Regions from separate parts of the Leptothermofonsia sp. ETS-13 genome, predicted to be linked through region 1. Evidence: riboswitches for the same ligand, from Rfam matches in the RefSeq annotation. Region 1 holds a riboswitch; each other region holds the start of a gene.

Region 1 (4,572 bases):
TGATTGGGATTTTGATTGAGGAATACGCGGGGGACTTTCCACTATGGTTAGCCCCAACCCAGGCGCGGCTCTTACCCGTAGCAGAAGAGTTTTTGCCCTATGCAAAACAGGTGGTTAAGCAGATGCAGGCATTGGGACTGCGGGCAGAGGTGGATACCAGTGGCGATCGCCTCGGCAAACTGATCCGCAATGCAGAGAAGGACAAAATTCCTGTTATGGCCATCATCGGTGCCAAAGAAGTAGAATCCAACTCCCTCAGCATCCGTACTCGCGCCTCCGGTGAACTGGGCGTAATCCCGGTTTCTGAAGTGTTGGAACGGCTCAAGCACACCAATGAAACTCATGGGTACTTCTGAGGAGGGGGGGGAAGGGAATTTTTGTTAAGTGAGGAGAGAGGGGTAAGGGAGTGATAGAGTAACGGGGTGATAGACTCCATCACTCCTTGACTCCATCACTCCCCACCCATCCCCCCATCTACCCATCCCCCCATCCACCCCCCTGGAGCATCTCCATGCCAGTTCCTTTTTTGCTAAGTCGAGTGTTGTTGCGTTTTGCTGAAGAGTCAGAGGATTTGCTGGGGGAGCTTTCAGCCGTTGTCAGGACACCGGATGGCAATCTCTGGTTGGGTTCTGATGAACTGAATACAATTGAACGGCTATCTCCAATTGAGCCTTATATTTTTGGCAAGCATCAACCGTTCAAGGTGGGGGATTTTGTCCCTTTGCTGAATCAGGAGGATGAAATTGACATTGAAGGTATTGATTATTCCGATTCCTATCTGTGGATAGCGGGTTCTCACAGCTTAAAGAGGAAGAAGCCTAAGGGAAAAAATTCAGATAAAGATATCCGCCGACTCGCCGAGATCCAGCGAGAACTAAACCGTTATTTAATTGCCAGAATTCCAGTTATTGAGGGTGAACTATACAAAACTTGTCCCCATCCCAGGGATCCAGATCGGGAATTGACGGCTGCCTATCTTCAGAGAACAGAAGAAAGCAATCAGTTGATTGATGTTTTGAAAGAAGATGAACATCTGGGTCCCTACCTTTCAATGCCGATTCCTGGTAAAGAAAATGGTTTTGATATTGAAGGTTTGGCAGTTTACAAAGACAGGTTGTTCTTAGGATTACGGGGACCTGTTTTACAGAGTTGGTCAGTCATTTTAGAGATTGAAGTGAAGGAATTGGAGCTGGGAGTGTTAACTTTAAAGACTCTTGGAAAGGATGGGAAGAAATATATCAAGCACTTTCTTGAACTGAACGGATTGGGTATTCGGGAACTTTGCTTTTGTGGGGATGATTTAATTATTTTGGCAGGCCCTACGATGCAATTAGAAGGGGAGATGCGTTTATTTCGGTTGAAAAAAGTGCTGGAGCGATCGCACGACTCGTTAATTTGGGAAACGTCCAATCATTTAGAAGTTTTGTTTGATTTGCCTTTCACAATTGGGAGTGATCATGCTGAAGGGTTATCACTTTTTCCATGTTTAGGGCAGCAAAATGCGCTCATGGTAGTTTACGATTTACCTGATGAAAGGAGAAGAATCGCACCCAATGCTGTCTTTGCCGATGTTTTTCTTTTGGAATGAAAAGTAATGGATGCCCACGAAAAGCTGAAAAAGGTTGAAACAGCAGCTCTAGAAGAGGCGATCGCCAAGATCGTCTCAGAAGCAACCGGATGGCAATATTCCTGCACCATTTCTGAGATTGAATATGGCGAGCTGGGACGGGCTCAGTTAAAACTGACCCTGGAAACCTCAGAATGGCTGAGTGCAAACCTGAAGCAGGATTAAGACGTTTGCGATCGCAACCTTGAGCTAGAATCACAAAGCGACTTCAGATTGTCTGGGGGATCAGCCCAGGCAGGGTCAAGTTGACCTGGGGAAAGTTCGGTGTAAATCCGACACTGTGCCGCAACTGTGAAGGGAATTCACATTGAACCATATCAATGTCCAATGGTGAATTTCCCAAGTCAGGATGCCTATCTGAAGCACCCTGTACCGTAATGCCTGCGACTCACAGGCGGAGGTTGTTGATGCAAAGTTTGAAAGTTTTGCGCCGTTCACCTACGGCGGACTACATTGCTACGGTTGTAGAATCGGTCTTTCTAACACCCACGATTAAATCGATTCGGTTGCGGCTGGATCGAGACGAGTTTCGGTTTTTACCGGGGCAGTCGGTATGGCCCAAGTTTGAGCGCGATGGACGACGATTCAGCAAAATTTACTCAATTGCCTCTTCCCCGTCTCGTTGCCCCGAAATTGAACTCTGTGTTTCTCGCGTAGGCTGGAGTTCTGCCTACATCCAGGATTTGCAAATGGGGCAAACCCTGCCCCTGCGAGGACCCTATGGGCTGATGACGATCAGTGAACTGCCCCCGAGATCGCGCCTTTACATTGCAGAAGGATCTGGCATTGCACCGCTAAAAAGTCAGATTGACTGGCTCTATGAGTCTGGTTTCCAGTACCCGGTATGGTTGATCCAGTCCAACCCTGAAACCCCAGACCAGTTGCCTTACCGTAACTACTGGCATCGCTTCAGCCAAACCTGGTCTACTTTTCATTACATTGAGGTGATTAACCACCATCCAGAGAACGTCCTGGCACGACAGGGGCTCAATCTGGCGGAGTGGGATGTGGACATTTGTGCCGTCGGCGATCGCCCAGACCAGATTCAGGCCACAGTTCTGGCTTTGGGAGCCCGGTTGGAGCAGGTGCGATCGGAGAAGTTCATTGCATTCTGATTTGGAGAATAAGACTTAGAAGCCAGGAGCCAGAAGGGGAAAGTAGGGAGAAGTGATGGAGTAAATCGAGTGGAAGAGTGAAGGAGTAAAGCAACCTGACCCTATCACCCTATTCCCCTATCACTCCATCACCTCTTCACTCCTCACCCGAATTCAACAAAGAGGGAGAGCATGAGAGAATAAAGTCTATGACTTTAGAAGATTCGACGGAACCCAAACCCCAACCGGCTTCGACCGTTCGTTCCCCAGCCTGGAAGAGCTGGCTGGAAAATGTTCAAATTCTTTTTATTGCACTGATCCTGGCGTTGTTGATTCGGACGTTTGTAGCAGAACCCCGTTACATTCCATCTGATTCGATGGTGCCTACCCTGGAGGTGAGCGATCGCCTCGTTGTTGAAAAACTGTCTTATCGGTTCCGACCACCGGAGCTGGGCGATATCGTGGTTTTCAATCCGCCTCCCCAGCTTCAAATTCAGGGGTATGCCAAAGACCAGGCGTTTATTAAACGAATCATTGGCAAGCCTGGTCAAACCGTTTTTGTTCGCGACGGCAAGGTTTACCTGGACAATCAACCTCTCCAGGAACCCTACATTACAGAGCCCCCCAATTACACCTGGGGTCCAGCACAAGTTCCAGAGGGTGCCTACTTTGTGATGGGCGATAACCGCAACAACAGCAACGATTCTCACATCTGGGGCTTTCTGCCTCAGCAGAACATTATTGGTCGAGCCTGGTTTCGGTTCTACCCTTTTAACCGAATAGGTGTCATTTACCACGCCCAACCCCACTCATCTACTCATCCACTCCATCACTCCCCCTCCCGACCCCTAACTCCTGATTCCTTCCAATCTAAAACTTGAGGTAATGCATTAACTCTGCCGTCAGGTCACTGGGTAAGGACAGACGGCGCTGGAGGTGAATTAAATTACGATAGGGTCCCTGCACTCGATTTTCAACGATCGCCCGTGCCAGATAGAGATCGACCCTGGGAATTCTCAACAGCATTTCAACCGTTGCCAAATTAGGATTGACGGGCTTGATACTGTAAACGCTGTCGCCAGCGTAATAGCAAAATTGAAGAATCAGTTCTAATGGCTTAAGACGCTGGACGGGCATGCCCAGAGCTGCTGCAATATCTTCTAAACAATGAAATTGCACACCCGCTTGAGCCAGATCAACTAACGTCCGTGCCTGATGAATAGACAACCCTGGTAATCTCAGCCAGTCATCTACCCCCGCCTGATTTGCGTCGATTTTAACTCCCAGATTGGCTGCCAGTTCAACTTCAGCCAGGGATTGAAAGCGGTAGTACGGATCATTTAGAATGCGCCAGCGGAGTGAGGGATAGGTGGCGATCACTTTCAATCGAGATTGGGTGGTTGTAGATAACCAATCGAGGAATGCCATCGGGTTACACAATGCGATCAGGTTACACAATGCGATCAAGCAGTTGGCGACGTTTTTGTTCAAACTCGTACTCCGAAATGAGCCCATCGGCGCGGAGCTGGTCAAGCTGGCGTACCGCATCGGCGATCGCCCCCACCTTAACCGGATCTACCCCCACAGAACTAGAAACCACCCGGGGTTCGGAAGTTATTCCCGAATTAAACTTCAAATCAAACTCCTCTGAGTCCTGTATTAAATACCAGGCCCCCTCAATCGCACTGGCGATTTTAGGAATGGGAGTCAATGCCAACAACATGTACAAAATGCCCCACAAAGGCTGTTGCAAATAAAACTTGTGCAACCCCGAAACGGGAATGGGATTTGCTGCACTGGCAAATGCCAGAAGAGCAGCAACCTTACGATTTTTGGGCTTATTCAACATGC
Region 2 (4,572 bases), 1.2 Mb from region 1:
TAGTTGAGGTAACGGACAATCGGATTCAGGTGACACCCGTTGGACGGCTATTGATTCGCAATATTGCCTCTGTGTTTGACGCTTACCTACACCAAAAGCCAATTTCTGATTTCTCAAAAGCGATTTAATCAGTGTGAATTAGTCCATTTGTATTCTTTCTATCTGTACTCTTTTATGTGAGGAGTTTTCATGTCAAACAATATTGAATCAATGATTCCAGCTGATTCCAAAATTAGTTGGACATTTATACTGTTTCTCAGTATGAATCATATTCTAGCAATTATTGCTCTTTGGTTCTTTTCTTGGTCTGCTTTCGGTGTTTTCCTACTTTTACATTGGTTGTTTGGTAGCATTGGTATTTGTTTGGGCTATCATCGTTTACTGAGTCACCGCAGTTTTCAAGTTCCTCGGTGGCTAGAGTATGCGATCGCTATAATTGGTGCTTTAGCCATGCAAGGTGGTCCGATTTTTTGGGTAGCTGGGCATCGGTTACACCACGCTTATACGGAAGATGAAGTCAAAGATCCCTACTCGGCTCGTCGAGGATTTTGGTGGAGTCATTTGTTGTGGTTGGTGTATCCTCAGCCTGAATTCTTTGACTATGAACAATATGTCCGCTTTGCGCCTGACTTAGCAAAGCAATCCTTTTACCGTTGGCTCAATCGCTACTTTTTATTGCTGCAATTACCCTTAGGAATATTGCTCTATGAGATCGGGGGTTGGTCGTTTGTGCTGTGGGGAATGTTTGTGAGGGCAGTCTGGCTTTGGCATAGCACTTGGTTCATTAATTCGGTGACGCATCTGTGGGGCTACCGCACCTTTGAAACAGCCGACAACTCGCGAAATCTGTGGTGGGCAGCCTTACTGACCTATGGTGAAGGTTGGCACAATAACCATCATGCATATCCACAAGTTGCAAAAGCTGGTTGGCAATGGTGGGAGATTGATGTTACATGGTGGACTATCAATCTGTTGCGATGGCTTGGTTTAGCACGAAAAGTGAATTTGCCTCCGGTCCCGATGCGATCGCCCTGGTGATTCAAGCATCTCTCCATCAACAAAGAGTTGAAAAAAATTCCACATGAATTAATCATCAAACAAACTGTCTTGAAAGAAGGCTGACACATTCTTTGTAATTGACAGAGAATCATGTTGCACTGATTTTCTTTTACAGCGGTAGTCATTGTGGTTAAGACGGGTGCAGGGGTGGAACCCCTGGCTGGGGGCGAAGCCCCCCACTCCCTCTCCAATTCCAATGTCCTAAAGCACTTGCGTAGAGCTATACTAATTATTTTTGACCCCACGGAAATAATTTACCCACTTGCTTGACTCGAGTAATCACGGTTGCATGATGCCCCCCTTTGATCCATTCAATCACTCGAAAGTCTGAGCCATTGACACACAGTCTGAGGTACCTCCGTAAACTCATTGGAGTATCTAGCAGTCGGAGAGTAGCAACCAAAGAACTGTCTTCTACACTCCTTGCAAATGTGATTTTGTTTACTACTCCTTGCAAATGTGATTTTGTTTACTCTTCTGTTTACCATTTTTACTGATACTTGTTGAATCATATTCTGGTCATTGCATAGCTTCTCCACCTAGGGCAAACGTATACTCAATAATGGGAGGGATTGCTGAATTTGAGTATGAAATAGGTGATGTATGCTCAAAACTTCGTTTCGATTCATACTGCTTTTCAGCAACGCCTAATGGGAGGATGAGGGAAAAACTAATCATTCGTGTGTGCGGCATTCCTAGGATAGAGGAGGAAGTAAAGGAGCTATCCACATGGCCAGTGCATGGGCAAGCCAGAATTGGTTGGTGTTAGCCCACGTTAAGGTAGACGAAAAGTCCAATGAAATCATCGCCATTCCTCAGTTATTGCAGGTATTGGTTTGAGAGGGTTATATCGTAACGATTGATGCGATGAGGCCCAAACGGATATTACCGGGCAAAATTATCGCAGCAGGGGGTGATTAGGATCTTTACAAAAAGAACTTGAGTAACTTCTAAAACATGTTGCCTGCCTACAAGGTTTTCTAAGCTTTGGGAGTGCAATTTAAATTTGTAAGGATCCTTATCATTATGCAACGCTTATGCAACGCCCAGAATGTGTCATAAAACCCTTTCATAAAAAAACTTTCATAAAACCCCTTATTGTGTTAATATCCAAATACTCATTCGGTTCTGATGGGGAGCAGCCATCAGACGCAAGGGGGAAAGTGCAGTGTAAATCTGCCGCTGTCCCGCAGCTGTAATGAGAGTTGTAACTCTCTGAGTCAGAATGCCCGCCGATTAGTAGACCCGTTATATAAACATCTGCGAGGTACGGATGATAAAAACTTCAGGCTTTTGCAATTGGCTCTTTGCCAGAAATTGAAGGTTATAGCGTTCTAGATTGACTATTTGAGGTGAACGCGAGGTTGACGCAGCGAGTCTACCTGAGGAAAGGTAGCTGTATTTACGCTGGCAATTGTAGCTAGCATCCTCACCGCGTCTAGTTGTGAGCTGTTTTCTAATCGGGAAACGGCCAGCTTTCGCACTTATTTACAGAATTGCGCTACCGCTATGACCATTCAAATTGCAACGCTGGGGTATCCCCGCATTGGTAAAAATCGTGAGGTTAAAAAGGCATTAGAAGCCTTTTGGAGCAACAAATCCGATACAGACATCTTGTTGCAAACAGTCCAAGAAGCTGAATTTGCAAACTGTGAATTTGCAAACTGGAAGATACAGCTCGAAGCAGGGATTGATTGCATCGGCATTGGCGACACCACCCTCTACGATCATGTGCTGGATTGGACAGTGCGGTTCGGATTAATCCCAAATCGCTTTCAATCTCTCACCGAACTTGACCAGTATTTTGCAATAGCACGCGGCAGGGACGGCATTTTAGCGATGGAGATGACCAAGTGGTTTGATACCAATTATCACTACATAGTGCAGAACATAGTGCAGATCGACGAGCCTGCTCTACGAGAGGGATTACCCTTGAAGCCAGAGCACTGGAACGAGTATCTATCTTGGGCGGTTGATGCGTTTCGTTTGGCCGCTGGGGTTGCCAAGCCAGAAACCCAAATTTACACCCACATGTTTTACTCCGAGTTTGGTGACATTATTCAGCACATTGAGCGTCTCGATGCAGATGTATTGTCCATTGAAAATAGCCGCAGCAACAATGGAACCCTATTTGAAATCATCGATACGGGCTACCAACGCCAAGTTGGCAACGGTGTTTACGATGTCTACAGTCCAGTGGTTTCCAGCATCGAACAGATGGTTCAGCAGCTAAAAACTGGAATTGCCAATCTAGTGATTGAACAGATTTAGGTTAACCCGGATTGCAGATTGAAAACACGCCGCTGGGAGGAAGTGATTCCCGCTCTGAAAAACATGGTAGAAGCCTCACACATCGTTAGGAGAAAAGCCCATGCGACCAAAGAATGAAGTATGGCAAGGTTATTGCGGCTACTGGCAAGATCTATTCATTCGGGAAAATCTGTTATCCCTGGGACATGCGGCATGGCAAGGATTTACCACTCAAGGACGGGGCATAGTGGTCTGCGATGTAGCGATTATCGAAGCTAAGTCTGTGGATTGGAATAGCGACGTCGTGAAATATACAGTTCGGTTTGTGCCCCTACCTGATATTCCAGCCTATTTGCAGGCGCTCAATTTAGAGACAACTTTAACTGATTACCTACTCGATATAGCACAAACCTACGATCCCATCCAGCACGTTCTGCTGTTGATTAACGAAAATGGCCGGGCCGATATCAATTGGCTTGAACATCTTGCTATCTCCCCAGCCGACTGTTATCAGCAGATGGAGCCGCGTTGGTCAGAGTTCCAGCTTGAAGACCCTGCCCACGGAGGATGCTATGAGTGAAATTCCTGAACTGATGGCCTGGCAGCAGGAGTTTATTGCTAAGAATTTGTTGGAGATCGGCTATAACGCCTGGGCGGGTTACTTAGGCAGTGAACGCGGCGCCATTATTTGTAGTACCAATTCTCCGAAAGTTAGTATTGCAGGGGAATCTTTTCGCACCCACTTTACTCAGCGATCGTGCTTGGCGGCCTTTTTGAATGCCTGGTTAGCAGTTCCTGATACAGTGATTCTGCGTCACCACTTTATAACAGCTCAGTTGGTCAAGCGCTTGCAATCTCTGGTGCAGCAACAGGAAATTTATCGAATCAAGGGCTTTGTTGCTGTGCCTAATAAGGCCACGCGGTTGGTCATTCAAGGTGTGGGCAATCGATTTGATACTTTTTACGATCGCCCCTGGCAACCCGATGAACCCCGTCAAACTCGATTAGTCTTCATCAGGCGATTGCTCCAGCAAAGCCAAATTTCCCTAGCCCTCCTAGCTAACTCGCCTAGTTGGCTGAAGCAATCTCATGAGCCACCTGTTCTGCTTTGAAGAAGCCGGCCCTAGAGATTAAAGATTTATCCAGAAAATTTTATCCAGAAAATGAGAATGATAATTATTATCATTTTGTGCACCTCGTGATGTAAAGGATATGGAGATGAGTTGTTGGTATTCTATTGTCGCTTTGAGATGGGCTGTAAGT
Region 3 (4,572 bases), 2.5 Mb from region 1:
GCTTTGCAGATAAATTCCACCCACGATCGCCAGAAATCCCAAATAACCTATCGCTTCAACCAGATAGAATGTGTCCTCGTAGCCAAACAGGGTATGCAAAATAATGCCAGGAAATTGGCGTTCTGGCAGGAGCCGATGAGTATCCCAGAGCAATGGTCCTAAGAAGCAAGTTTCCCCAACGGATCCCTGGAAGAAACAGAGATTGGAAAACTGAGGATTGATCTGAGTAAGTCGATAGAAGGCGACATCCACGTGGGCCAGAGCAGAAACCACTAATCCTGCCACAATTAACAGCAGGAAGAGGCCCATCACCTGAAAAAACAGGCGCAGATTGATTTTGATGCCAAATTTGAACAGCAAAACACCGATCCCTATAGCCACAAGCAAACCCGAAATTGCCCCCAAAATGGGCACCCAACCCTGTTGAAACCGGGCCGAAATGAATAGGACAGTTTCAAACCCTTCTCGTAATACAGCAAAAAAGATCAGTCCAAAAATGCCCCAACCTGCGCCCCAACCTGCGCCTGCTTCTGCCTTTAAGGTGCTTCCAACAGCCCCCTCCACTTCAGCTTTCAGCAAGCGGGACTGGCGCGTCATCCAGATCAGCATCCAGCTCAACATGGCGATCGCCGCCACACTAAAAAGCCCATTCAGTAAAGGTTTGACCACTGGCTCATAGGTTTCATTGGCAGCCCCCAGAACTGTAATGATAAGGCCAAACAGAACGCCGACCAACACACTTGCTAGCAAGCCAACTCCAATACCGCCATACACCCAGAAATTGAGCTGAGTTTGTTCTGCTTTCTTCAGGTAAGCCAGTACAATCCCAACTACAAGGGCAGCTTCTACCCCTTCCCGCAGGGTGATGACAAAGGTAGGCAAAGCAGGACTCAAATCAATTGGCATGGTTAGAGAGATACAGCAGGTATCAGGTAAAGAAAGGCCAGGGGAAGGTGCATTTCGTCATTGGGGAAGTCTACTCTGGTTAAGAAGCTGGAGCTTCGTAACCCTGCCATTAAGCTCTAGCTTCTCTGAACCAACACAGGAAGTGGGAGCTTCTAATCGACATGGCCAGGCGGGAGCCTGGCAACGAGATAATGGCCAATGGATTCCCCCCAAACTTCAGATACGCCCGCCAGAACGGATGTTAACCATCAAAAATTGGACATTAGCTAATCTAAGGCTAATGTCCAAAGTCTACCAATCCTATTTTGCCCAATTCTGTAGCGATTCTGTTTGGATTGTGAAAGACTTTCCTATCCAGAAAAGCCTTTCACAACGCCTTATTCAAACCTTATTCGAAAACAGTTTAGAACACTGATAAGTAGGTAGCCATAATTAGTTGTAAAGGGGGGGGTGGGGGCTGCGCCCCCAGGTAGGGGTTTTCACCCCCTCCACGCCCCGAAATTATCCTTATTTAATTGCGGCCTAGCTACTTACTAGTGAAAGATGGCATCAGTCCAGCAACCATTGGGGTGGGGAGTGGGAAGTAGGAGGGAGCCAGAATGGTATCCGTATTCCCGCTGTGCTGTACTCGTGTTGCAAACACTCAATTTTGCAACATGAGGGTTTGGGGGCGAAGCCCCCAAGCAGGGGTGGAACCCCTGTACCCCCAACAAAACTTCCGTTTTGCTGTATTAGCTACCTACTAAGGAGCATGGATTAAATAACATCTGATTTTTCCACGTCCTTAACCTCTCCCCTGCCCCCTCTCCGGCTCGAAGAAGGGTGCCGAGCGGGGTGAGGTTCCAGAGATTATTTAATTTTCGTTCCTAACCTTGAAGCGAGGTGCTCAGAAAAAACGACACCGATGACACAGACGCCATAGCCGAAGTAACGCATGAAAGCGGGGATCATTCGAGAGGAGCTTTGAGTCGCTTTTCTACCCAGCCAAAACGCCAGTAGCGAGATCGCCAACTGAATCACTGTAAAGCCCAACAGGTAAGCCACCAACGGCGTCATCTCGGCACCCACAATGGACTCGCCATAGGCATACCCATGAAACAACCCGGCGATCGCAGCCAGTCCAGCAACAACCCCAAAATTCCACGGACAAGCGATTGCCAGTAGCAATCCCAGCGCAATCACAGAAAGAGCAATCATAATTTCAGGTACAGGCAAATCAACCTTCATAATGTGCAGGCCAGTTCCCACCATAGCTGTCACCACAAACACCAGGGGAAGCAAAGCCCCCCGCACCTGTTTAACCGAGAGTAGTCCAATAGCGACAACAAATGCCAAATGATCTAACCCAATCACTGGATGAGCTACTCCAGACAGAAAACCTTCAAGAAAACTAGCTGGGGTTCTACCCTCCATTGCATGGTGAGCCGCTGCAGGTTGAACAACTCCCCAAAAGCCAAACCCAATCAATCCCAAAATTTGAGCAATTTCAGTCCTTCTAAGGCATACGGGGAAACCAGCAAGAGCATCTAATTTTTTTAATCGTGTATTAACCATCATCCATACCTCGCAGATGAAAGGATTCTGCTAAAGAATTGGCGGGCATCCTGGCTTTAGAAGATTTTGGGTTTTGAGTTGGGTTGACTAGTTCAACCCCCAACACCCTATGGCTTCTGTTACAGTTGCGGGACAGCGGCAGACTCGCACTGCACTTTCCCCCTTACCTCCAGTGGCTGATCCCCACCAGAACCAATTCCAATGCCAGGTCAGTGTATCACAAGTGGTTATGACGAAATGAAAATCTTAGCAGGGCTTTGCGAAGGGGAAGGTAAGTGGATGAGTTTTGAGTGTAATAAAGGCAACAGGCAGCAGGGTGCAGGGGTCCCCTTGCCCTTCCACTCATCCTCTCCTTGCACCTTCTGACTCCTGATTCCCGGCTTCTCCCACCAGGCATCTACTGTCAATTGTTTAATTCGGCATAACAGAATATCTCTGCAAAAACCGGGGGAAGGGGATAGCAAAAAGGTTTTGTTTGGTTTTAAGTTTTATCCTGAAAGCTTGAATGGTAAATGAGAATGTTTATGATTATCATTATTAGATATTCATAAACCCGCCATCCATAGCAGGCATCTGGGAGTAACTTGATGAACGGCAATACTTTGGCTGAATGGGTTGAGCCCATTTAATTAAGCCCATTTATTAGGTGTGAGGAAAAGGAACCATGATGAACCAGTTATTCAAATCTCTGCTGCTCAGCCCTGTTCTCCTGGGAATGGTCGCAGCTGGGACTTCTGCTCAGATCTATCAATCAACATCTCAACCTGCGCCCAAACTTACCACCGATCCCTTAATCGACACTCCTAAAAAGAGTACTGGTGCCCTGCCCGGACGGGTGATGTTTGTTTCCCAGTTGCAGCCTACTACTCCTGTAGGGCAGGCCAATAGAGCTATGGCTCAGGTAACATCCGTTTCCCAACTGTCTGACGTGAGACCGACGGATTGGGCCTTTCAAGCGTTACAATCCCTGGTTGAACGTTATGGTTGTATCGTTGGCTATCCAGACAAAACCTACCGGGGTAATCAGGCCATGACTCGCTACGAGTTTGCAGCGGGTCTCAATGCCTGCATGGATCGCGTCAGCGAGCTAATCGCAGCGGCAACGACTGATCTGGTGAAGAAGGAAGATCTGGCAATTCTGCAAAAACTTCAGGAAGAATTTGCGACAGAATTAGCCGTTTTGCGTGGTCGGGTTGATGCCCTGGAAGCCCGTACCACAACCCTGGAAAAGCAGCAGTTTTCAACTACTACTAAGCTGAATGGAGAAGTCATCTTCGCTTTGGCGGGAGTCCTAGCTGGGGAGAACGCTCTGGGCCAGGATATTGATCGAAACGTGGTTTTGGGCGATCGCGTACGTCTCAACTTTGACACCAGTTTCACCGGGAGAGACCTGCTGCGAACCCGGCTTCAGGCTGGAAACCTGGACTTGTTTGGTCCAGTGACGCTGACCCCAGAAGGTTCCCTCCGCTTTAATGCCGACAGCGGCAACCAGGTTGGGATCGACGCCCTATTGTATCAGTTCCCCGTTGGCGAAAGCACAACCATCACAATCGAGGCAAACGCGGGTGCAACGGATGACTTTATTCCTACTCTCAATCCTTACTTTGATGGAGACGGCGGCTTTGGTGCGCTGACTCACTTTGGTACCCGCAACCCTATTTACTACTTGTTAGGTGGGTCAGGGATTGGCATCAGCCACTCGTTTGGCAATGTCTTTGAGCTGGGTTTGGGCTATCTGGCAGACAATGGTACTGGAGCCGCGAATCTGCCATTTGCCAAAAATGGCTTGTTTAACGGACCCTATGGCGCAATCGCCCAGCTAACCATCACCCCCTCTGAGCGGTTCCAAATCGGTTTAACCTACATTCACTCCTACAAAACCGACTTTTCAACCGCTGGTGAAACCGGCAGTAATCAAGCAAACTTTGTTGAATTCACAGGTTTGCCTTTTTCAACCAATTCCTATGGCATTGGTGCCTCCTTCCAAATTACCCCAGGCATTGTACTTAATGGCTCTGCAGGATACACTAAGGCGCGATCGCTGGGAGCGGGTTTCAGGGGCGACGCTGATGTCTGGAACTGGATGGTGGGGTTGGCCTTTCCTGACCTGGG

The links. Region 1 has a riboswitch for cobalamin ahead of P4D80_RS17935 (FAD-binding oxidoreductase). Riboswitches for the same ligand answer to the same signal wherever they lie in the genome.
Region 2: linked by a shared signal. The riboswitch ahead of P4D80_RS12535 (hypothetical protein) and the one ahead of P4D80_RS17935 (FAD-binding oxidoreductase) in region 1 are both predicted to bind cobalamin.
Region 3: linked by a shared signal. The riboswitch ahead of P4D80_RS04135 (HupE/UreJ family protein) and the one ahead of P4D80_RS17935 (FAD-binding oxidoreductase) in region 1 are both predicted to bind cobalamin.

Annotation. Positions count from the first base shown of each region.
Region 1 covers NZ_CP120836.1:3,933,745-3,938,316, reverse strand. The annotation lists gene thrS (threonine--tRNA ligase) at 1-356, shown strand, start outside; gene P4D80_RS17945 (DUF3616 domain-containing protein) at 512-1,588, shown strand; gene P4D80_RS17940 (hypothetical protein) at 1,595-1,792, shown strand; cobalamin riboswitch at 1,821-2,002, shown strand; gene P4D80_RS17935 (FAD-binding oxidoreductase) at 2,035-2,742, shown strand; gene lepB (signal peptidase I) at 2,931-3,602, shown strand; gene P4D80_RS17925 (ComEA family DNA-binding protein) at 3,592-4,212, opposite strand; gene P4D80_RS17920 (SHOCT domain-containing protein) at 4,172-4,570, opposite strand.
Region 2 covers NZ_CP120836.1:2,772,116-2,776,687, reverse strand. The annotation lists gene hemN (oxygen-independent coproporphyrinogen III oxidase) at 1-128, shown strand, start outside; gene P4D80_RS12540 (acyl-CoA desaturase) at 262-1,038, shown strand; cobalamin riboswitch at 2,167-2,308, shown strand; partial or broken gene P4D80_RS12535 (hypothetical protein) at 2,569-3,447, shown strand; gene P4D80_RS12530 (hypothetical protein) at 3,431-3,889, shown strand; gene P4D80_RS12525 (GTP-binding protein) at 3,882-4,421, shown strand.
Region 3 covers NZ_CP120836.1:895,850-900,421, forward strand. The annotation lists gene P4D80_RS04130 (FTR1 family iron permease) at 1-906, opposite strand, end outside; gene P4D80_RS04135 (HupE/UreJ family protein) at 1,756-2,463, opposite strand; cobalamin riboswitch at 2,484-2,672, opposite strand; gene P4D80_RS04140 (iron uptake porin) at 3,125-4,572, shown strand, end outside.